DNA from 3 places in the Exiguobacterium sp. R-17 genome. Region 1 is predicted to be linked to each of the others. Evidence: riboswitches for the same ligand, from Rfam matches in the RefSeq annotation. Region 1 holds a riboswitch; each other region holds the start of a gene.
What was found. A riboswitch is a leader RNA that binds a small molecule or an ion and turns the genes downstream of it on or off. The one in region 1 is predicted to bind thiamine pyrophosphate.
Positions count from the first base shown of each region.

Region 2: another riboswitch for thiamine pyrophosphate. It lies ahead of thiD (bifunctional hydroxymethylpyrimidine kinase/phosphomethylpyrimidine kinase); the one in region 1 lies ahead of tenA (thiaminase II).
Region 3: another riboswitch for thiamine pyrophosphate. It lies ahead of ACN9MT_RS08080 (ECF transporter S component); the one in region 1 lies ahead of tenA (thiaminase II).

Region 1 covers NZ_CP184372.1:944,917-952,338, forward strand. Annotated here, with positions in the region: gene ACN9MT_RS04885 (diacylglycerol/lipid kinase family protein) at 1-540, opposite strand, end outside; gene abc-f (ribosomal protection-like ABC-F family protein) at 608-2,464, opposite strand; gene ACN9MT_RS04895 (DUF1002 domain-containing protein) at 2,740-3,621, opposite strand; TPP riboswitch at 3,815-3,921, shown strand; gene tenA (thiaminase II) at 3,994-4,689, shown strand; gene ACN9MT_RS04905 (hypothetical protein) at 4,741-5,037, shown strand; gene ACN9MT_RS04910 (glycoside hydrolase family 3 N-terminal domain-containing protein) at 5,068-6,984, opposite strand; gene ACN9MT_RS04915 (sporulation protein) at 7,186-7,422, opposite strand, start outside.
Region 2 covers NZ_CP184372.1:541,997-549,418, forward strand. Annotated here, with positions in the region: gene ACN9MT_RS02845 (murein hydrolase activator EnvC family protein) at 1-739, shown strand, start outside; gene ACN9MT_RS02850 (murein hydrolase activator EnvC family protein) at 942-2,219, shown strand; TPP riboswitch at 2,284-2,394, shown strand; gene thiD (bifunctional hydroxymethylpyrimidine kinase/phosphomethylpyrimidine kinase) at 2,510-3,313, shown strand; gene thiM (hydroxyethylthiazole kinase) at 3,294-4,061, shown strand; gene thiE (thiamine phosphate synthase) at 4,051-4,689, shown strand; gene ACN9MT_RS02870 (hypothetical protein) at 4,803-5,144, shown strand; gene ACN9MT_RS02875 (ArsR/SmtB family transcription factor) at 5,203-5,571, shown strand; gene ACN9MT_RS02880 (CHASE3 domain-containing protein) at 5,616-6,254, opposite strand; gene ACN9MT_RS02885 (YitT family protein) at 6,456-7,322, opposite strand.
Region 3 covers NZ_CP184372.1:1,517,052-1,524,473, reverse strand. Annotated here, with positions in the region: gene ACN9MT_RS08095 (NAD(P)/FAD-dependent oxidoreductase) at 1-496, opposite strand, end outside; gene ACN9MT_RS08090 (energy-coupling factor transporter transmembrane component T family protein) at 552-1,274, opposite strand; gene ACN9MT_RS08085 (ABC transporter ATP-binding protein) at 1,246-2,775, opposite strand; gene ACN9MT_RS08080 (ECF transporter S component) at 2,772-3,344, opposite strand; TPP riboswitch at 3,445-3,544, opposite strand; gene ACN9MT_RS08075 (50S ribosomal protein L25/general stress protein Ctc) at 3,640-4,311, opposite strand; gene ACN9MT_RS08070 (GNAT family N-acetyltransferase) at 4,603-6,153, opposite strand; gene ACN9MT_RS08065 (glycerol-3-phosphate acyltransferase) at 6,167-6,697, opposite strand; gene ACN9MT_RS08060 (DEAD/DEAH box helicase) at 6,694-7,422, opposite strand, start outside.

The DNA of each region.
Region 1 (7,422 bases):
GTTGATTTTGATTGGATAAGGACTATGATCCTTAAAGGCTTTCAAACCTTCAATGAAATAAGCGACCGATCCAAGTGACGTTTTCTGTTCGATGCTCACTTCTTCGACGGCTTCCGCAATCAGACCAACCGCAATGACGTTCATGAAGTAATGATCATCATATTTACCGATATCAAGCGGGCGGGCAGGGGCATCAGCTAATATCTGAATCGCCTCTTCGGGGTCCGTCGGGATGTGTAACGCGCGTGATAAATCATTGACCGTTCCAAGCGGTACGATCCCAAGTGTTGGACGATGTGGTTGCTCGGCAATTCCAGTAATGACTTCATTGACCGTTCCATCACCACCCATGGCGATGACGGCGTCGTAATTAGACTGGGCGGCATGACGTGCGAATTCCGTTGCATCGTGTTCTTTTTCCGTGAATCGAACGTCGACGGTTTGAAAGCGAGTAGCAAGCGTCTCTTCAGCGAGCGTCGCGTGTTTTTTTCCGAGTTCTTTACCAGAAGACGGGTTGATGATCAACATAGCTTGAGACAAGATGAATTCCTCCTTTGACGTATCTGTTCCTATTTTCCCGAGTCAAAGAAGGACTAATCATTTTAGTTCAAGTTTCTAAAATTAAACGTTCATACAAACCTTCAATTTTTCGTAACAATGCTTCTTTTTCCATCTCGACCGTCATCCATTCTTCTTCCGCGGATACATGAGAAAGAACGGCATCAAGATGTACGACTTGAAGTTCCAACTCTTCTATTTGCTGTTCAATGGACTGTTCTTTCGCAGGTGCTTTCGAACGCTTTGAAATTTTCGATTTCTTCTCATGATTTATCTGAGGTGGTGTGCCATGACTGGCTTGTCGTTTCTCCACTGCATAAGCATAGTTTCCAGTATACGAAGTAATTTGATGGTCAAGCCAAATGATTTTTGGAAAAAGACGATTCAAGAAATAGCGGTCGTGTGAGACGGCGATCAATGTACCAGAAAAATTCTCGAGTGCTTCTTCAAGCGTCTCTCTTGATTCAATATCTAGATGATTCGTCGGCTCATCGAGAATCAAAACGTTGATCGACGAATGAACGAGTACGGCAAGCTGCAATCGAACACGTTCTCCTCCGCTTAGTGACAAAATAGACCGAAAGACAGTCGGTCCGAAAAACAGGAACCGGGCAAGAATATGGCGGGCTTCCGCTTCTGGAACGGCAATGCGGTCTCTAAACCAGTCGATTAAGCGAGCATCCTCCTCGAAATGAGCATGTTGGGACAAGTAACCGATCCGGTTCGATGGTCCACGCGTGAGCGTGCCTGCGTCTGGTGACAATTCATCAAGCAACAGTGCGAGCAACGTCGATTTCCCGCTCCCATTCGTTCCGACGATTGCAACCCGATCTTGAGCCATGATTTCGAACGAGACAACATCGAAAATGCGACGGGAATCGTAAGCGAAAGAGAGCTCTTCAGCGCGAAAGACGACTTGACTCGTATGATCGGTAGAAGAAAAAGAGACATCAGCGGTTTTGGCTTCGAGTTGCGGTCGTTTGATCCGTTCGATTCGCTCGAGTGCCCGCTCCATCGATTTTGCTTTACGGAATAATTTCTCACTCGGTGGAGATGCTTCGTTTGCCCACTGCCGTAGTCGACGAATCGCTTCCTTCATCTTCTTGATTTTTTTCTGTTGCTCCTGATAGGCGTGGAACTGTTCCATCAAGCGACGTTCTCGTTCGACGACGAACGCACTGTAGTTCCCTAGGTAGGAGGTCAGTTCACCATCTTCGAGCTCGACGATCGAGGTGACGACGGCGTCTAAGAAGACCCGGTCGTGAGAGACGAGCAGGATAGTTCCAGTGTAGTCCCGTAAGAATTGTTCTAACCATTCAACGGCAGCTAAATCAAGATGGTTCGTCGGCTCATCAAGGATCAGGAGGTGTGGTTCCATCAGCAACATGCGACCGAGGCAAATCTTCGTTTGCTCACCGCCGCTCAACTGATGGAAAGGGCGAGTGAGTAACGGACGTAAATGTAATCCGTTCACCATGCGCTCGATCTTCGAGTCGAGTAGATAGCCATCTTTTTGTTCGAATGCATTTATCGCTTCCGCATATCGAACGAGTAGTGCATCCAGATCATCTGGCGCTGTCGCCATCAAAAGCTCCAACTGTTGCATCCGAGAACGGATTGCGAGGATCTCTTCAAACGCCGTCCAAAGGACGTCGAGTCCGGTCATTGTCTCGGCATAAGTGGGAAGTTGTTCCAAGTAGCCAATCGTCAAACCGTTCTTTTGATAGATGACGCCACCGTCCGGTTGGTCAAGGCGAGCAAGTAAGCGGAGTAATGTCGTTTTACCACTTCCGTTTCGTCCAATCAGACCGACACGATCGTGTTCGTTTAAGAAGAGGGAAACGTCCGTTAAGATCGTTTCGCCTCCGAATTGTTTTGTCAGATGTTGAATGTCGCAAATCATCATAATGAGTTGATCCTTTCGCGCGCATTAAAAAAAGGAGAGCGCAAATAGCACTCTCCCTAGTGTGTGAAAGATGCGCTTTGCTGTATTTTTCAATCATGAAGTTCTAAAAAGGGCAGACGGGTGCCTTAGAACGCCATTCCATGAAAAATCGCGCGCAACCGATACAATTGTTCCATTAACCAATGTTTGCACGCGGCAAAGTCCATCATTTCACACCACCTTTCGTTTCAGATACAATCAGTTTACCATTATCTTGTTAATTGCGGAAGTCTGAATTATTTGAACACACCAGCAATCGAGCTGAAGAAGTCACTCAGACCATCAAATAATTTAGCGAAGAATCCTTTTGTCTCCTCGGACGTTGCAAACGAATGGATGTCTTGACCAGCATTTTTCAGTCCACTCTCGATTTGCCCCCAGTTGATGTTCGCTTGCTCCATTTGATTGAATAGATTCGTCAACCGATCCATCTGTGCGTCAGACAGTTGGATGTTGTTGTTTTGAATGACTTGGACGATCAGGTTTTCGATCTCAACTTTTGTTTCCGGTTTTTGATTCGCGATTTCGGCCTTGATCTCATTCATCAAATCAGCGACTTTATCTGTCCCGACTGTCTTCCCGACGTCTGATGTGACCGATAATTCTTGCTGTGCTAAATCTTTCCGTTCGTCACTCAGCTTGATTCCGGTCTCAGCCGAAGTTTGATCATAGGCTTTCATGATTCCTGTCAGTGCCGATGTTCCAGTCACTTTATAAGGAGAAGTGATCGTGATGTCGGCATCTTTGACACCTGCCGTGACGAGAGCGTTCAAGTACATATCCTTCGTCACCCACGTGATGTTTTCCGTCGCAACGGAAAGTCCGTCCCCTTTTTCCGTCAATTCGATCTTAGCGGATGAATACATGTTGCCGCCCTTTTGTGACTGGGGAATGTTTTTCCCGAGGTATTTTTCTTCGTCTGCAGAGGTTGCGATGATCGGTGTGATACCTTCTGGTGCATTGAGACGTGAAAGTACCCAAGCCTTATCTTTTGCGCCGAGTGACTCCCCGAGAGTGACGATCGTTTTATCAACGACTTGCTCGGCGGATGCGGCTGTCGGAAGTAATAAAGCAGAAGCGATAACGGCTGACGCCATGATTTTTGTTGGTGTATGCATAATGAAATCCTCCAATTGTAAGTAACAGAATGAATTATAGTATCAGGTACTAAAATTAGTGTACGAGAACGAAAGAAGTTCGGAATCGGTCTGTAGATGGAGACGATATCCGCCTTCTGACACTCCATAGTATAGCGAAAAGAGGACAACTTGACTTCCATTTTCAGCATACTATAGTGGATTTGAATCGAATAATGACCACTAGGGGAGTCGGTTGACCGACTGAGACGAACGAAGACGTTCGGACCCTTTGAACCTGATTAAGTTCGTACTTACGGAGGGAAGTGGCGTCAAGTCTTGTTCTTCTTGCGCCATGCCCGTGTGTTTCGGGGTGGTGTTTTTTCGTTTCATAAAAACGAGGAGGATGAGATCATGACATTCACACAAGAAATCAAACAAGCAGCACAAGCGTATTGGGACAGTAGTTTTACGCACCCATTCGTTCAAGGAATCGGCGAGGGAACGTTACCGCTCTCGAAATTTCGACATTATGTCATGCAGGATGCGTATTACTTAAAACACTTTGCGAAGATTCAAGCGAAGGCAGCGTCAAAAGCAGATGACTTTGCGACGATCGCGACACTTGCCGAGCACGCGACTTCGACATATGGGGCAGAACTGAGCTTGCATCAATCATTTTTCGAGCCGCTCGGTATCACAGAAGCAGACCTTGAAGCATTTGAACCGGCACCAACGGCATATGCTTACGTCTCACACATGCATCATGCGAGTGAAGGGACGCTTGGTGAGACGATTGCTGCCATCTTGCCATGTTACTGGTTGTATTATGAAGTTGGACAACAATTATTGACGTGTACACCGGATGAAAAAATCTATCAGCAATGGATCGACACATATAGTTCGGAATGGTTCGAAAAGGTCGTCTTTGAACAGATTGCACGGCTTGATACGTTGGCGGAACAAGCAAGCCCGACTGAACGAGAGCGGATGAAACGGCATTTCGTGACGAGCTGTTATTATGAGTTGCTGTTTTGGCATATGGGATGGACGGAAGAAACGTTTACGTCGATTTACGAGACGATTCCAGCACGGACGGTATCTTCCTAAAGAGTTGAATGGTAGAATTAGGTATAACATTTAGCGGAAGTAGGGGTAGAAATGGAAATCATCGTGATCATACTCGCGATCAGCGCCGCGTATGCCGTGCAACGAATGCTGGGTAAAGTCAAAGTAAGATTTATTGGATATATCATTCCAACGTTAATCGTGTTGTCCGGTATATCCGCTACGACTCGAAACTTCAAGGTAGCATATAGCATGGGGAGCTACATTTCTGCTGTTCTTGTCATTGTCGTCTATGCATTACTGACCTATTGGTTATACCGCGTCTACCATCGTGCGAAAGAAGAAGCGGATTATCCGTATCAATCGTTAAAAGACCGAGGCATCCTTTAAAGGAGTCTCGGTCTTTTGTGTATCATGTTCTCATTTTTTCCAATTTTTAAAGCCGTCACCAAATTCGAGATGCAGTTGATCGGTAAAGATACCGTTCTGAAAGACTGGTACATCAACAGGTAGAGTGCCTTGGGGCTTAAACGTTCCGAAAATCGCTCGGATACCGGCAGGGAGGTTCGGTCCCGCTGATTTCAGATTGCCTGCTTCGGAGTCCGGTCCGTTCGGATCCCCTTTAAAACCATAGACGAGGACGTGTGCCGGTGCGTCCGGTTGAACGGCGACATCGTATGGATTGCGGAGGCTAAGCAAGACGGATGGTATATCTGTTTGTTTCGCATACCGGAAGATTGAAGCCGGAATCGCTTGCTCTGGTGCAGTAGGCAGTAGTTTGGCACTCGTATTGACGTTTGAACCGACGATGATGTAATCTGCTGCATCGAGTTGTGCCCGTAGTGTCGGGTTTTGGTCGAGCGGTAGCGTAGTAGCCGAGTAATTCGCTGTCGTTACGTGCCAGTTCCGGTTCTTAGGCAGGGAAGCAATCGTCTTTTTCATGCTGTCCGTTTGATCCGTCGCAGGGGCGATCACAAGAACGTTTGCATTCTTTTTCGGCTTGAAGGGTAACGTCCGCTGATCATTTTTCACGAGTGTGACCGCGGCTTCCGTCATCGCGCGTTCTTTTGCTTTATGTTCGGGACTACCGACGATTTGGTTCGCTTGCGCGAGTTTATCTGCTAAGGATGTCGTATCCGTCGTGCCATTCCATATTCCGCGTTCTGCCTTCAGCGTCAGGATCCGCTCGACCGATTGATCGATCCGTTCCTCTGACAGACGTCCGTCTTTGACTGCTGCAATCACGTCCTTAAAAATCTGGTCGAGTTTTGTGACATCCTGCTCGGAACGAAGAATCGTCGGCATGAGCGCGATGTCGACACCGGCGTCAAATGTTTTCAGAACGGCTTCTGATTCCGTAAAATTGTCGGCGATCGCCTGCATATTCAAAGCATCCGTGATGACGATGCCATCGTAGCCGAGTTTTTCGCGCAGTACGCCCGTGATGACGTCATCCGACAATGTCGCAGGTAAAGGGAAAGTGCCGTTTTTTGACGTGACGACTTCAGACTCGATTTGCGGCATTCCGATGTGTCCTGTCATGATCATATCGATGTCTTCGGCGATGGCTCGCTTGAACGGGACGAGCTCGACTTGTTCCAGCTCCTCCAGGGACCGGTCGACAACCGGCAAGCCATAATGGGAATCGGTCGCGGTATCGCCGTGACCCGGGAAGTGTTTCGCGGTCGCTGCGACGCCTTCAGTTTGAATACCCTTCATCAAAGCGGAACCGAGCGTTCCGACGAGCTCCGGGTCACTTGAGAACGAGCGAACACCGATGACGGGATTTCCAGGGTTACTGTTGACGTCAAGAACCGGACCGAAGTTGACATTGATGCCAAGCGCATGCAGTTCGGAACCGATGATATGACCGGCATCATTGGCATACGCGCTACTACGGGTCGCACCTAACGCCATATTGCCGGGTAAGTTCGTTCCTGTTCCGAGCCGAGTGACGATGCCACCTTCTTGGTCGATCGTGACAAAGAGCGGAATATCGTTGCTGTCATCTTGTTTGACGACTTCTTGCAGATCATGAACGAGTTTTGTCGTCTGTTCGGTTTCACTGACGTTCTCAGCAAACAAAATGACGCCACCTAAATCATAGCGGTCGATGATGTTCGCGACTTCCGGAGCAAGCGACGTATGGTTACTGCCATTCCACTGCCGGAAGTCCGGCATGATCATCTGTCCAATTTTTTGTTCGAGCGTCATCGTGTCGATTTTTTGACTGATCCGATCTGCTGAAGATCCTGCCTCTGCCATGACAGGCAAACTACTTGAAACGAGTACTGCTGCGAGTCCTGCTGTTAACGTGAATTGCCCGATCCTTTTCATGATGTACATCCTCCTCTAGTCAAACCACGACTGGAATTCTTTTCAATACGGACAGTATAGCAAGGTGCTTGTTTTAAAACAATATTTTATTTGAAAACGATTACATTAGCAAATAAGTTTTAATAATGTTTTTGTGCATTCCGATTTGAACAAAAAAAAGACTCCCCTTAAAGAGGAATCACTTTTTAGTCATTCGATCGATCAGCTATAGCGCTCCACGATGTTTGTCAGCTGGCGTTCGACAAATGACTGATCCTGCAGTTCACTATTGGATAGGCGTAGTTTGATCATCGACTCATCCGCTCCAGCCATTTCACTGAACAATGATCCGAGACTATGCGCACGACGATCGACTTGGACGATTAAATCAATCCCTGAGCTGTCTTGGAGCATGATGATTTCGATCTCATCCAGTTTATGAGCGTAGTGTGTATTGCG
Region 2 (7,422 bases), 400 kb from region 1:
GATTGCTCAAGAAAAAGCGATTGCAGCTGAAAAGGCAGCACGTGAACGTGAAGCACGTATCGAAAAAGAGCGTCAAGCTCAAGCAGCACGTGAAGCAAAAGCGCGAGCAGAAGCTGAAGCAGCTCAAGCAGCGGCTCAAAAAGAAGCTGAGCAACAAGCAGCTAAAGAAGCAGCGGCTCAGCAGGCAGCACAAGAGAAAGCGTCGCAAGCCGCGAAACCTTCTGGTTCGACGAAACAATCGACTCCAAAAGCATCTACACCTGCGCCAGCACCAGCTGCGCCAACACCGTCAGCACCTGCGACACCTAAACCGTCACCATCATCCGGTGGTCTGTTCATCCATCCAACGGTTGGGGCTGTCACGCAAGGCTATGGCTCAGCAGGTGGAGAAAACGGTTATACGTTCCATAACGGGATTGACTTTGGTGGTCCGGTTGGAACTCCAATCGTTGCAGCTGCAACAGGAACAGTCATTACAGCATCAGGTGGTGGTCCTTACGGAAACCACATCATGATTGCTCACCAATTAAACGGTAAAACGTACACAACATTGTATGCTCATATGAGCGCACTCAATGCTCACGCAGGTCAACGCGTCAGTCAAGGTGAACAAATCGGTTTACGTGGAAGTACTGGGAATTCAACTGGTCCACACTTACACTTTGAAATCCACGTCGGTGGATACAGCTATAGTGCAACTGGTCCAGCTAGCTCAGTGAACCCAATGACGATGTTTTAAACAGTAAAGAATCGTTGCTTATGCAGCGGTTCTTTTTTTGCGATTTTCAAAAAATAAATGATTATATTACAAAAAAACGTTTTCATTTGAAATGTAAATGAAATTTTTTTGAAACGATTAGGGTGCTATAATCTATTTCAGATATGAGAGAAACTTGAATACTATAATAAAATATGAAAAACATAAGTGAGGAAAACGATATATGCTAAAAAAACTAATTTCTACCATTGTTTTAGGAGCATTACTTATAACAGGAACACAACCAATTGCAGCAGCAACGATCAAAGAAAAAAAGGCTGAAAATGCCGCAGAACAACGTAAATTAGAAAAAGCAATTAAAAAACAAGAGTCGAAAATTTCGAAAGAACAACGTCAAATCAATCGAATCGATGCAGCGATCAACGAAAAGATTTTTCAGATTTCCGAAAAAAATAAACAAATCGAGAAATTGAATTTGCGAATCGATGAATTAAAAGCAGACATCGTTCGCTACGAAGAGATGTTGAAAAAACAAGAAGAACTACTCGGTGATCGTCTACGTGTCTTCCAAGAAAACGATGGAAACTCAATCAAATGGGAAGAAGTCATTTTTGGATCGAAGGATTTAGGTGATTTATTTAGTCGTGTCATGGCAGGGAAAAAAATCGCGGAGCAAGATGATAAAATGATTTCGGATTACATCGCAACCCAACAAAAGCTAGCGGAAGCAAAACAAGCGCTCGTTGAAAAAAAGGCGGAGCAGGTTGAAGAGAAGAAAACATTAATCGAACAAAAAAAAGCGTTGAAAGTTCAAATGAAAGAACGCAGTGCTACGCTTAAAAAATTACGAAAAGGTAAGACGAAGTTTACGACAGAACTTCTAGACGCGAAAGAACTACAAGCCACACTTGAAGCTCAAGAACGTGCGATTGCGGCAGCGAAGGCAGCAGCTAAAGTAGCGGCTGAAAGAGCAGCAGCCGAGAAAGCAGCAGCTGAAAAAGCCGCTAAAGCGAATGCTCAAGCAGCAAAACAAGCAGGTAAGAGTTCAGAATCACCTACTTCAGTTGCCCCACCCGTTGTTTCGAGCGGTGGGAAATTCGTTCGTCCATCTTCTGGTGGCGTATCACAAGGGTTTGGACCAGCAAGCGGTGCGAACGGCTATACGTTCCATAATGGTGTCGATTTCAGTGGTTCGGTCGGCTCACCAATCGTCGCAGCAGCAGCTGGAACGGTCATTACAGCTTCAGGTGGTGGGCCTTATGGAAATCACGTCATGATTTCTCACTTCCTTGACGGGAAAGTCTATACGACAGTCTACGCTCATATGAGTTCATTATCTGTTCATGCAGGACAAACAGTTTCTCAAGGTCAGCAAGTTGGAACACTTGGTAGTACTGGGAATTCAACAGGACCACACTTGCATTTCGAACTACATGTCGGAGGCTATCAGTACAGTGCCTCTTCTCCTCTGAATGCAGTTAATCCATTAGCATACCTATAATTCAAAACGAGCTTCGGCTCGTTTTTTTCTTGCCGCTATGCTACAGTTAAGGCGAAATGAATACTTGAGCAACTAGGGGAGCTGGAGGAATCCGGCTGAGAGGAAAACCAATCTGTTTTCGACCCTATTACCTGAACTGGATAATACCAGCGTAGGAAAGTTGAGCCGAACGGATACCGAAATGGTTGGATAACGATTTCGTATAGCGTCGACTGCTTTTTTACAGCGGTCGACGCTTTTTTTGTCGGTAACAACTCCCTTACATTGCTCGATGGAAAGGTGAGAAAAATATGAAACATGTATTGACGATTGCGGGATCTGACTCCGGTGGTGGAGCTGGAATTCAGGCAGATTTAAAGACATTTTCGGCATTGGGCGTTTATGGGATGAGTGTTTTGACGGCGGTAACGGCTCAAAATACACTGGGCGTTCAAGCAGTAGAAGAGTTATCATCGGAAATCGTTGATGCCCAATTAGCTTCAATCTTTTCAGATATTCGTGTGGATGCTATCAAAATCGGTATGGTCTCGAATGCACAAACGATTCACGTCATTGCAACACATCTTCGCAAACAGACAGTTCCGATCATACTAGACCCTGTCATGGTCGCAAAAGGCGGGCATGCCCTATTGCGGACGGAGGCAGAGGAAGCACTAATCGCGGAGTTACTGCCACTTGCGACACTCGTCACACCAAATTTACCGGAAGCAGAGCGCTTAACAGGGCAGTCAGTTACTAATCTAGAGGAGATGCGACTGGCGATGCATCAGTTGGCTATGAAGACTGGAGCCGTCTTGCTAAAAGGTGGACATCTACCGGGAGCTGCCACGGATTTATTATGGGACGGGCAAGAGGAATACCGTTTCACATCAGATCGGTTAGATAATCAACATACTCATGGAACAGGCTGTACCTTATCTGCAGCGATTGCGGCACGGATGGCACTTGGAGAAGCTTTACCGGACAGTGTACGTCAGGCCAAGAAGTATGTTACAGAGGCGATTCGTCATGGATTTGCTCTCGGACAAGGGATTGGACCGACACATCATTTTCATTCACTTTGGAGGGATACACATGTTTACGACCATTCTTAAACACAAACCACTCATTCATCATTTGACGAACACAGTCACGATCAATGATTGCGCCAATGTCACACTCGCCGTTGGCGCATCTCCAGTCATGGCGGAGGATATTCGCGAAGTGGAAGAGATGGTTCGACTTGCGCAAGCTCTTGTCTTGAACATTGGAACAATTGATGCAGACATGCAAGCAGCTCAACGACTCGCCGCAAGCGAAGCGAGACGCTTGAACGTTCCGATCATCCTTGATCCAGTTGGAGCGGGAGCTACATCATTGCGTACGTCCTTTTCAAAAGAATTGAGTAGACTCGGATGTACGGTCGTTAAAGGAAATGCTTCAGAAATCAAGACATTGCTTGGGGAGAATGGACGAACAAAAGGAGTCGATGCTGCTAGTGATGAGATCATGGATCGAGAAATCATTCGTGCATTCGCTCGTAAACAAAAGTCCGTCATTGTCGTCACAGGTCCAATCGACTACATCACGGACGGCATGCGCGAAGTGGAACTACAAGTAGGTACGCCGCGTCTCGGAGACGTCACAGGTACGGGGTGTATGACAGCTTCTTTGATTGCGAGTTTTCTTGGTGCAGGATATTCTGCGTTTGAGGCAGCAGTCCACGGAACATTTATCATGGGAAAAGCAGGAGAACAGGCAGCATCAGAAAAAGGTCTAGGTAATTTCAAACGAGAGTTGTTCAATGCAATCAGTCTGATGACGGAGCAAGATTTGATGGAGGTGGTAGAACATGTCAATTGATTATTCCATTTATGCGGTGACAGATCGTCGATATCATCCGGGAGTTGCAATCGAAACGGTCGTTGAAGAAGCGATTTTAGGTGGTGCAACGATTATACAATTACGGGAAAAAACAGCGCAGGGAAAGGAATTCTTCGAACAGGCAGTCCGGTTAAAGAGATTGACGGATCGTCATGATGTTCCTTTGATTATCAATGACCGAATTGATATTGCGTTACTTGTCGGAGCTGGTTTGCATATCGGACAAGAAGATATTCCTCTAACCGCAGCGCGACGTCTCTTACCGAACACTGTGATTGGCGTATCGGTAGCAACCGTCGCGCAAGCGATTGAAGCAGAACGAGATGGAGCATCTTATTTAGGTGTAGGTTCTCTATTTGCGACGTCATCGAAAGCAGACGCCGACTCGATGTCACACACGATGCTTCAAGCGATTCGCGAAGCCGTGCGCTTACCTTTAATCGGCATTGGTGGAATTACGGCAACGAATGTCGCTTCTCTTCCTATCCCATTAGAAGGATATGCGGTCATCTCGGAAATTTTTGCTAAAGAAGATCGACGACGTGCTGCACAACATATGACAGATGCTGTATGGGAATGGCATCAATCTCTTCAGAACAGGGTATAATCCGTTCAGAGGTGATTGTATTGAAATGGCAGACGATCCGTTTTCGGGGCTATTGGATCCGGTATCGATTGGAACCACAAATCATTCGCGTGGATAATCGGGGGATCTACCATTTGGGGAAAATTTTATTTCCGCGTCCTAATCGTGTATCTTATGAAATGGCTCTCTTGCTGAAGGAAAAGTATGAAAGACGCTACAAACGTCCGTTGTATATCAAGACAAGTTCGATCGCTACAGAAATTTGGGGACACACCCACTTAGACATCTATTATCGAATACTGCTTCGTCTCCCGATTCCTTCTCGATTACGTAAGCGTTATAGGAATCGATTGGAGAGTACGAAGATCATCGATATCGGTGTACGTGCGGTCGATCAAAATCGAATCGTTTGGGATATCGGTGATTACGTAGGGGGATGGTTGGTATTTTGGCTCATTCGTAGGCGGATGCGCTGAACTTGCAAATGTCCTGTTTCTCATGGTGCAATATAGAAATAGAAACGAGGTGACGGACATGGACATTCCCCGTTGTGAAACGATTGCTATTGATGAACAGCGTGCGTCTGAGATTGGACAAGTCGTTGATACGATTCCGACGCTTGAAATCGGAAAATTATTTAAGATCCTTTCAGATGCGACACGACTACGAATCGTTTATGCGTTGACGATCGAAGAGGAATTGTGCGTTTGTGACGTCTCTGCTTCTGTCGACTGCTCGATTGCGACAGCATCTCATCATCTTCGCTCCCTGTTGAAACAAGGGCTCGTCAAGTTTCGTAAAGATGGAAAAGTCGTGTATTATTCTTTAGATGACCATCATGTGTCGTCGCTTGTTCATATGGCGATGGAGCATGTACAAGAGGGAAAAGCAGTATCTGAATAATTTTTAGAGTAAACGAAAAGCGCAGCTTTGGCTGCGCTTTTCGTTTACTCTAAGGACGATTCGTCTGACTTGTTAGGTGCGAACCGGTGGGAAAAAAAGATCGTCGCACTAATTAATAAAAAGGACAGAATAGAGAGACTGAGACACATCCATTTATATGTAGCGACTAAAGTATCTGATTGTTGTAATTTTGCTTGAAGTGTCTTATACAAATCATCTTTCACACGAGATAAGTCCTCGAGAATCGTTTGTGTCGTTTGCGTCGTTTGTTTGGCAAGGCGCTTTGCTGCCGTTGGACTCTGACGCTCATAGACGACGAATACTCGTTCAATCTCGGACTCCCAGACATTATTGCGACGTAATAAATCCTTGATTGCTCCTGGCGTGGTCGACGATTGATTTAGACTGTTTCGTAAATCATGAATTTTAGAAGTAGAAAAGTAATACTGTTCGAGATAACGACTATCTTCATACAATAAAAGACCACGCACCGCATTGGCACGATCTCGGTTATGTTCAACCAACTGGTCCACTTGATTGATTAACGGTATGTCATGATCCTTTATTTGCTCTGTTATCGTTGCAATCGTCCGATAACCGGATAGGGCGTAAATGATTGGGATAGAAGCGAATAAACTGATCAAAAGGATCAGCAGAATACGCTGACGCCAAAGTGAGTGCATGCAATCATTCCTTTAAATAAATAGACATGTCATAAGCTTAACTACTATCGCAAAAAAAGTGAAGCCTGTCCATTTTTTGAATAGGGAGAAGAAAGTAAAAAAATCAGTATTCCTAATAAAAAAGCAGGAAAGCTGGTGCAATACGAGAAGCTGTTTTAAAGTAAACGAAATAGAAAAAGCACAGCTAGGCTGCGCTTGAGTTTAAAACGAATACGAATGTTCCTTATAATTCCCAAAAACAGTATGGATTTCTGAGAACGTAACGAACGCGTTAGGTTCGACAGAAGAAACGATTTCTTGCAAACGGACGATTTCATTATTTTGAACGACGACATAGACCATTTTCTTCGTTCGGTTGGAGTATCCTCCCCGTGCATCAAGGATCGTCACACCACGACCAAGTTCTTTTGTGATGACTTCATTTATTTCATCCGCCTTTTCGCAAATAATGATACATTGCTTAGAAGCGGAATAAAAACTGTAAACCGTTTGAAGAGCTTTGGCGCGAACGAAGCTCATGATAAGAGCATACATAACGTGTTTCAAATCGAAGACCCACCATACCAAGATATAGATGACAAGATCTTGCATCAGAAATATGCGAGGAAGTGGCCAATTATGAAAACGAGCAAAGAAAAACTTTCCAAGAATATCGAGTCCACCAGTCGATGCGCCACCAAAGAAAATCAATGCCATTGCAAGACCAGAGACTAGACCGGCAAAGATGGAGGCAACAAGCGGATCATTCAACGACTCGGGAACGATCTGAGTCGGAATCCAGTCGATTAAAAAAGAAGAGGCAACGACAATGATGCCAGATAAGAACATGAATCGCTTTCGTAAGAAACGGAAACCTAAAAGGAAAAGGGGAATGTTTAAGAGCAATTGGGTTAATCCGATTGGAGTGTGGAAAAGCTCTTGAATGACAAGCGTGATCCCCATGATACCACCTGATCCGATATCATTTGGAGATAGTAGTAAGCTGATGTACAGGGAATACAGCAACGTACCTATGATTAAAAAACTGATTTTTTCAACTCTCTTTTTCTGTGGGTGTGTTGTAGTCATGGCATTATGATGAGTGACCTCATGCTCCTCCTTCTGTGAGTATCTGCCTGCAAGAGTACGCCCATATGCATAAAATTTCAACCCTTCTTATGAAAAAAGA
Region 3 (7,422 bases), 570 kb from region 1:
TATCTGGATCCGTGATCAATGTGATCGGTACACCCACCGCTTTCAAGGACGCCGCCATCTCGACGGCAGCTGCTCCGCTCCCAATCACGACCGGACGCTTTGCTTGTTGCAGTCGCTTTAATGTATCCGGTAACCGGTAGTTCGGTTTAATCGATAATCGCGTCGTATCTTCCGACCAGTCGAATGAACCGATATTCGTTGAGACGACGTCATAGGTGTAACGTCTGCCGGATGCACCGAAGACGACCTTTTCAACAGGGTCGACTTTGATGACGGTCTCCATGATGAATGGTTTATCATAGGCACGACATAAGGCGGCGACGTCAATACGCATCTCATCCATGTCGTATGTTCCGTCAGCAAGCCCAGAGTACATGCCCGAGTAATATTGGTACGTCGAGGCGTTCAGGACCAGCCACTCGACGTCTTCTGTTGGTCCGTGTGTAATGCAATGCAGGTGAGCGTGACCTGCACCAATCAAGAGGATACGTTTCATGTCGTTCTCCTTCAATCTGTCTTGCTAGAGTGTACCCGGATACGGGTGGCGGTAATCATAGCCAAAAGACAAGACTGATGAATAGGAGGATGACCACGAGATAAATAATATCCTGACGCTGAACGACCGGTACCTCGTAATACGTTCGCTCTGCTGAAAAGTGACGGGCTTCGAGAGCAATCGCCATCCGTTCTGCCCGCTGGATCGATCGTGAGAAGAGCGGTAAGCCAATTGAAAGAAATCCATCACCAGGAAAGCGACTGTGCACATTGCGAATCATCCGGACTTGCCGCAAAACGCGGACTTCTTCGACCAGTTGCGGCAGAAAGCGAATCCCGGCAAGGAATCCGTAAGCAAAGCGGGGCGATAACTTCGCCTGATGGATCAAGCTCATTACGAAACGGGTCGCGTCGGTCGTCGTGACGAAAGCGAGGCTCAAGCAGACGAACGTGGCCATCCGCAAGGCAAGTAACCAGCCGTGCGCGACGCTTTCCAACGTGACATGAAACCAACCAAACGACCAAAGAGTATTCGTTCCTTTGCCGAAAGCCGCCATCATCCAGAACGTCAATAAGAATAATAGACTATACGGCGCAAGTCGCTTCAAGAAATCAAAAGGACCCCATCCGGAGAGGAGTAGCATTGCGATAGCAAAACTCAGGAATACTAACGTTTTGACCCAGTCATTCGTTGCAATCAAGGCAAACATGATCAAAAACAATCCGCTTCCCTTAATGACGGGATTGAGTTTAGCGAACGGGGACACGTTCGTTTGCATCACGTTTCACCTCCTGGAATTGGTACGAAAGTGGACGTTGTAGCTGACAGCGCTCGAGTAATGGAACGTCAGCGAATAACTCGCTTGGGCGACCGTCAAAAGCAATCCGTCCTTGCTCCATGACGAGGACACGATCCGCATACCGGGCGACGAGCTCCATATCATGCGTCGCCATGACGAGTGTCGTACCGTTCTGTTGTTCCATCTGTAACTGTTCCATTAAGCGTCGTGTCGTCAATCCATCTTGTCCGAAGGTCGGTTCATCGAGCAACAATAAGTCTTTCGTTTGTCCGAGCATCGTTGCGACGCTGAGCCGTCGTTGTTGCCCCGTACTAAGAGCAAGTGGTGACTGCTGTTTGACAGATGTCAGTTCCAGCCGTTCGAGCAACGCCGCGCGCTTAACGTTCGTCGATGCCCGGTGGCTCCAGTCGATTTCCGCTTCGACCGTCAGCTTAAGAAACTGCAGATCCGGTTGTTGAAAGACATAGCCAACTTGCTCATAAAAGCGACGCCGGGAGTAACGATGAACCGGACGTCCCTGGAGCTGATACGTTCCACGATTGGGAAGCAACCGCCCGAGTGTCGCAAGCAATGTACTTTTCCCGGATCCATTTGCCCCAAGCAGCATCACCCATTCTCCTGTCTGCAGGGAAAATGTCGCATCGGTCAGCGGATATGGTGCTTTCGTCGATAATGCAGCGACGTGTAACAAAGAGCGACCAGCTGTAGCGACGGTGGAAGGCACATGAAGTCGCGCCGCTTGCGGTCCATCTATGGGTAATGTCTCTAACGTATACGGATACAAAGAGGGAACGGCAATACCTTTCGTTTGAAGCTCTTTGTAATCCTGGGGGAACAGATCCCGTGGATCTGCTGTCGCAGTAATCGATCCGTCCTCAAGCAAGACGACCTGGTCGACGTACGACAAACAGACATCGAGTTGGTGTTCGATCAAGACGATCGTTAAATCGTGTTCTTTTTGAATCCGAAAAATCAACGCCATCAGCTCATGTTGTCCGATTGGATCAATCTGAGCCGTTGGTTCATCGAGTAATAAGATCGTCGGCTCAAGTGCTAGGACCGCTGCGAGCGCGAGACGCTGTTTCATTCCACCGGATAGACTCGCGATCGGTGTCGAGAAGGGAAGGGGGAGACCGACGAGTGCGAGTAAGCGTTCAATTCGTTCATCCATCTCCACGTGCGGAATCGAGCGATTTTCTAAACTAAAAGCGATTTCGCGTCCGATCGTCTCCATGCAGAACTGTTCTTCTGGATTTTGAAACAAGATTCCGACCGAACCGGACCGGGTAACGGTACCAGTCTGTTCGACTTCAATCGTTTCCGGTGTCAGTCCGGCAAGGGCATGAAGTAATGTCGTCTTGCCACTCCCACTTCGTCCGAGCAGAAGGGTCGTCCCTTGCTCAATCGTCAGCGATACATGATTGAGCACCGATTTCATCTGACCGGGATAGCGGATGCTGAGGTCGTCGACAGTAATCATGCGATTTCTCGTTTCGCACGTCCTGCCGCAAACCCGTTCAAGACACCAGTCGCAACAAGGCGACGGACGAGAATGGCTGCAAGCAAGCCACCGAGTAATGCGCCGCTGATCAATTGTAAGCCAGTTGTCGCAAGCAACGTCGTCGTTGTGTAGTAACCGAATCCGTTCGCGATTAGACTATAAACGATGCTACCAATCGCGGCTCCGACACCCGATAACATCAAGGTCCATGTGTCATAACGACGGTAACGCGTCATCGCGAAGACGAGTTCCGCACCAAGTCCTTGGCAGACTCCGATCAGAAGAGCGGATAAACCAAAATGACTACCTGTGAACAGTTCGACGGCTGCCGCGACGACTTCCGCAATTAAAGCGGCACCTGGCTTTTGAATGATTGCTGCGACGAGCGGACTCGCAATGATCCAGATGCCAAACATCCAGTTGGCACCGACAGGACCGAAGATCGCTGAGATCGGTAACCAGAGTGTTGACCAACCAAGATAGATGACGCCGCAAGCGACGGCGAGCATCATCATGACCATGATTTCTTTCATTTTCCAGTGTTGCATTAGATACGTCCTCCTTTGAATGGGGGAGACGCCAAAAAAGACCGCCCTCCGTAAAAAAGAGAGCGGTCCTCAGAAAAACTGCGCGCAGCAGGAGTCATTGGATGTGATCGCTCCACTTTCCTACGCTAGTATGAACTAGATCAGGTTCGAAGGGTCCGAAGTGAATCGTCTCAGCCAATTGGGCTCCCCTAGTGGATATGGTAATAGGTGATACGCTGTTCACTTTAGGCAATCCAGCGTCTGTTGTCAAGACACAAAAAAACGATACGCCGCAAAGGGCGTATCTTTAAACGACTTATTTATTGTCTTCGTTCTCTTCAGCTGTTTCTTCTGAAGACGCTTCTGTTGCTTCCGCTTCGTTGTCTTCGCCAGCTTCTGCTTGTGCCTCTGCTTCCTCGATTTCTTCAAGATCCTGCTCGAGTGTCGATTCGACGACAGCTGCGACTTGAATATCGCCTTCTGTAACGATGCGGAAATCTTTTTGTTCTGGAAGATCGGCTACAGAAATCGAATCGCCGATTTCGAGGTTCGTGACGTCGACTTCGACGTTTTCTGGTAATTTATCTGGTGTAGCGGCGACTGTTACTTTAAAGAGTGTTTGTGATAGGAAACCACCAACTTTTGCACCGGCTGCTTCGCCAACAAGTACAACGTCTGCTTCGACTTCTGTTTCTTCATCCATTTTCACGGCGATGAATTCAACGTGATCGACTGTTGGTGTGAAGACATCCATATCACGGCGATTGATCAAGACGTTAATATTTTTACCGTCGAGTTTGAGTGAAATCAAGACGTTTTCACCGTTTTCTCGGACGATTTTAAGCAATTCTTTTTCTTCAAATGCGATTGGTGTACTTTCCACTTTGTAACCATACACGACGCCAAGAGCTTTTCCTTCATGACGCAATTGTTTACGGAGTGAGCGTGGACGTACCTCGCGTTTTTCGGCTGTTAAATTAACTGACATGTTCATTTCCCCCTTGAATTTGGTATAGCCCTCAAAAGGTAATGAATGTAGGAGCAGGACGAATCCTGAACAATATGAATCATGCTAAGACAATCGGTTTCAGACTCTCATGAATCTGACGCTTTCGTGACTTTGCATTTCTCTCCCAGGTCATTACGCTGATATTGAGAAACATGTGTGAGTAAGTCACCGGTTTGATGCGGTGCTAATGAGTTTATACCCCTATGTTTTAAATCCATAAACCTCTTTTTTTATCTTTTTGAAGTCGAAAGACCTCCAAACCGCTTGAAATCAGGGGTTGAGAGGTCTTTCGTTTTTTTCATTCTTTATGATGATTCGTTGATTTTCACGAACTAAAACACGAACGAGGCGTTCAATTTGCCGCATCGTCGTCTGTCCCATCGTCGAAATTTGCAGCCACTGATTGTAAACGAGATAGTCGCTTTCGTACTGGACGTGATACCCCTGAATGCGCAGAGCGTCGCCTAAAGCGGTTGCGGACGGATGAACGATCGTCAGTATTCCCGGCGCTTGTGCTTCTTGTTGTGCGAGGAGTTGGAATCCAGTTGCGCGGACGGCTTGTTCGAGATAGGTCATCTTGATTGCTGCTTGATTAAGATCGAGGGCATCAAGCGCTGCCTGACAGGCAAGCAACAGGTTCGACGAGCCGGAAAAGGCAACCCCTTCCGCATAGAGTCCTAAATCCAGATAACGGGGAATACAGAGAGAAGGTAGGACGCGATCTGCGTGACCAATGAACGCAAGACCCGGTAAACCACCAATCGCTTTCCCGGAAACAGTCGTGACGAATTTGCAACCAGCGTATGAGAAACGTCCGGTTCCAACAGCGCTGATCGCATCGACGACGAGTGCGGTTCGTTGATCTAACAGCACTTTTACTGCATCAAGATCATAGAGAACACCCGTTGACGTCTCACAATGCGTCAACCAGATCCAGTTGTATGCCGTTTGCCTCAATTGATGAGCGAGTTGCTTCAAGTCGATCGGGTGACCGGGGGGAAGCGTATGGACATCAAAGGACTTGCCGGCACGTGCCGCGTGATCAATCAAGCGTTGACCGAACTCGCCGCCGTTCAGGATTAATCCATGTCCAGTGAGTTGTTGCGCGACAATATCATTGGCGAGCGTACCGCTGCCGACGGCCATCGAGACATGTGGCAAATCCAGCAACTGACACATTCGGCCACGTAAATCTTGATCGAGCTGCCGCATCGAGGCCGTCCGGTGTGGACGCGGTGCTTGTTGCGCCGCTTGACGGACCGTCGGCGCAACCTCGACCGGACCGGCTAGAAAATGCAGGGGACGTAAGACATCCGCGATGACGGATCGTTCGTATGTTGCGCGCGACAACAACATCGGTACAAACTGGGCGTCACCACTACCAAGCGTAGCTGCAATCGGTGTGAAGCCGAACCGCGCGTATAGTTTTGCTTCCCGCGTCGTACCACTGATATAGACATGATCAATCGTCTCCCGCTCGAGGTAGACCATTAAAAAGCGCATCAATTGCATGAACGTACGACTATTGCGGTATTCGGGACGAACGCTAAGTAAGCGGATTTCCGCTGGGTCCGTCAGTGTCTCTTCTAGCGTCACGCCCTTTTCTTCAAGCGAAAAGGGACGATGCTTTCGAATGGCGATCATTGCGACGAGTCGATCGTCTTCCTTACCGATCAAGTAAGTGTTCTGATCATGGAATCGATCAATTCGTTTCCGTTCGATGTTCGGTTGATGTTGCGGAATCTCTTCTGTAAAGGTGAGGTAGTTCAATTCATGGATTGCTTCCGCGTCGTCCGCAGTTGCAATGGAAAAGTCGATCATGGAGACGTCCTCCTTATGTAATGGCTGGCTTGTGGAGTGCATCATGAGCCCACAGGACAAGTAGACTTACGGTAACGGTACACAAGATATTGACTGACCCTGCGTCTAAGAAGACGGGTAGTAACGGAAGTAAAACGACCGGAATAAGGCCCGCTTTGACACTATCTTTCGTTACGAGATAAGACAAACCGAGTATGCCTAATCCGGCAAGATATGCCCATGGCGTGATAGCGAAGACGATTCCGGAAAATACAGCGTACCCTTTACCGCCGCGTCGTGGATGAAACAACGGAAACAAGTGACCGATGAGCACGGCGAGGGCGACCGGATAAAACGTGTCAGTGATCTGCAACGCAAAGACTGTCTTCGCGGCATCAAACAGATAAACGAATAAAAAAGCCGGAAGCCCACCGGCACGATGGGCATTGCGGGCACCGATGTTTCCGGAACCGACCTGTGCCAAATCGGTACGACTAATGTACTTAAAGAGCGTACCACCTAAAATGCTACCGATGAGATAACCAAGCAGGAGATCAAGGATCACCGTTGTTCCTCCTTTGTCGTTACGAGATGAACGAGTTCCTTGACGGTCAAGGCGTCACTGTCTGGAGCCGTCAGGACGGCATCGACCATTTTGGCTTTTCGATCTTGTAATTCCGTCATCTTCTCTTCGATCGTTCCGCGTGTCAGCAATTTGATGACCGTCACGTCAGACTGTTGTCCAAGCCGATGGGCGCGATCGGCTGCCTGTTGTTCGACGGCCGGATTCCACCAGCTGTCAAACAGGATGACGGTATCAGCGGAGGCGAGGTTGAGTCCCGTTCCACCAGCTTTCAGCGAAATCAAGAAGAGATCGACTTCACCGTCATTGAACTGGTCGCATAACGCGACCCGGTCTTCGAGCGGTGTCTCACCCGTCAATAGGAAGTGGGGGAGGTGACGTTGCGCGAGATCCGAACGAATGCGCTCGAGCATTTGCGTATACTGTGAGAAGATCAAGATCCGTTTTCCGGCTGCTCGTTTTTCTGCAATCAGTGAGAGCAGACGCGTTCGTTTCGTTGCTTCCCCTGTGTACCCCTCGACGAATAATCCCGGATCGTTGCAAATTTGCCGCAACCGCGTTAAGCCCGCCAGTAACTTCAAACGATCTTCACGTTTCGTTTCGTCTAAATGCTGCAGCGTCTCGAGTTGCAATTTGGCGAGATACGACGCATATAACCGTTTTTGATTCGGTCCGAGCTCGACATAATGATGCTCGATCTGCTTCTT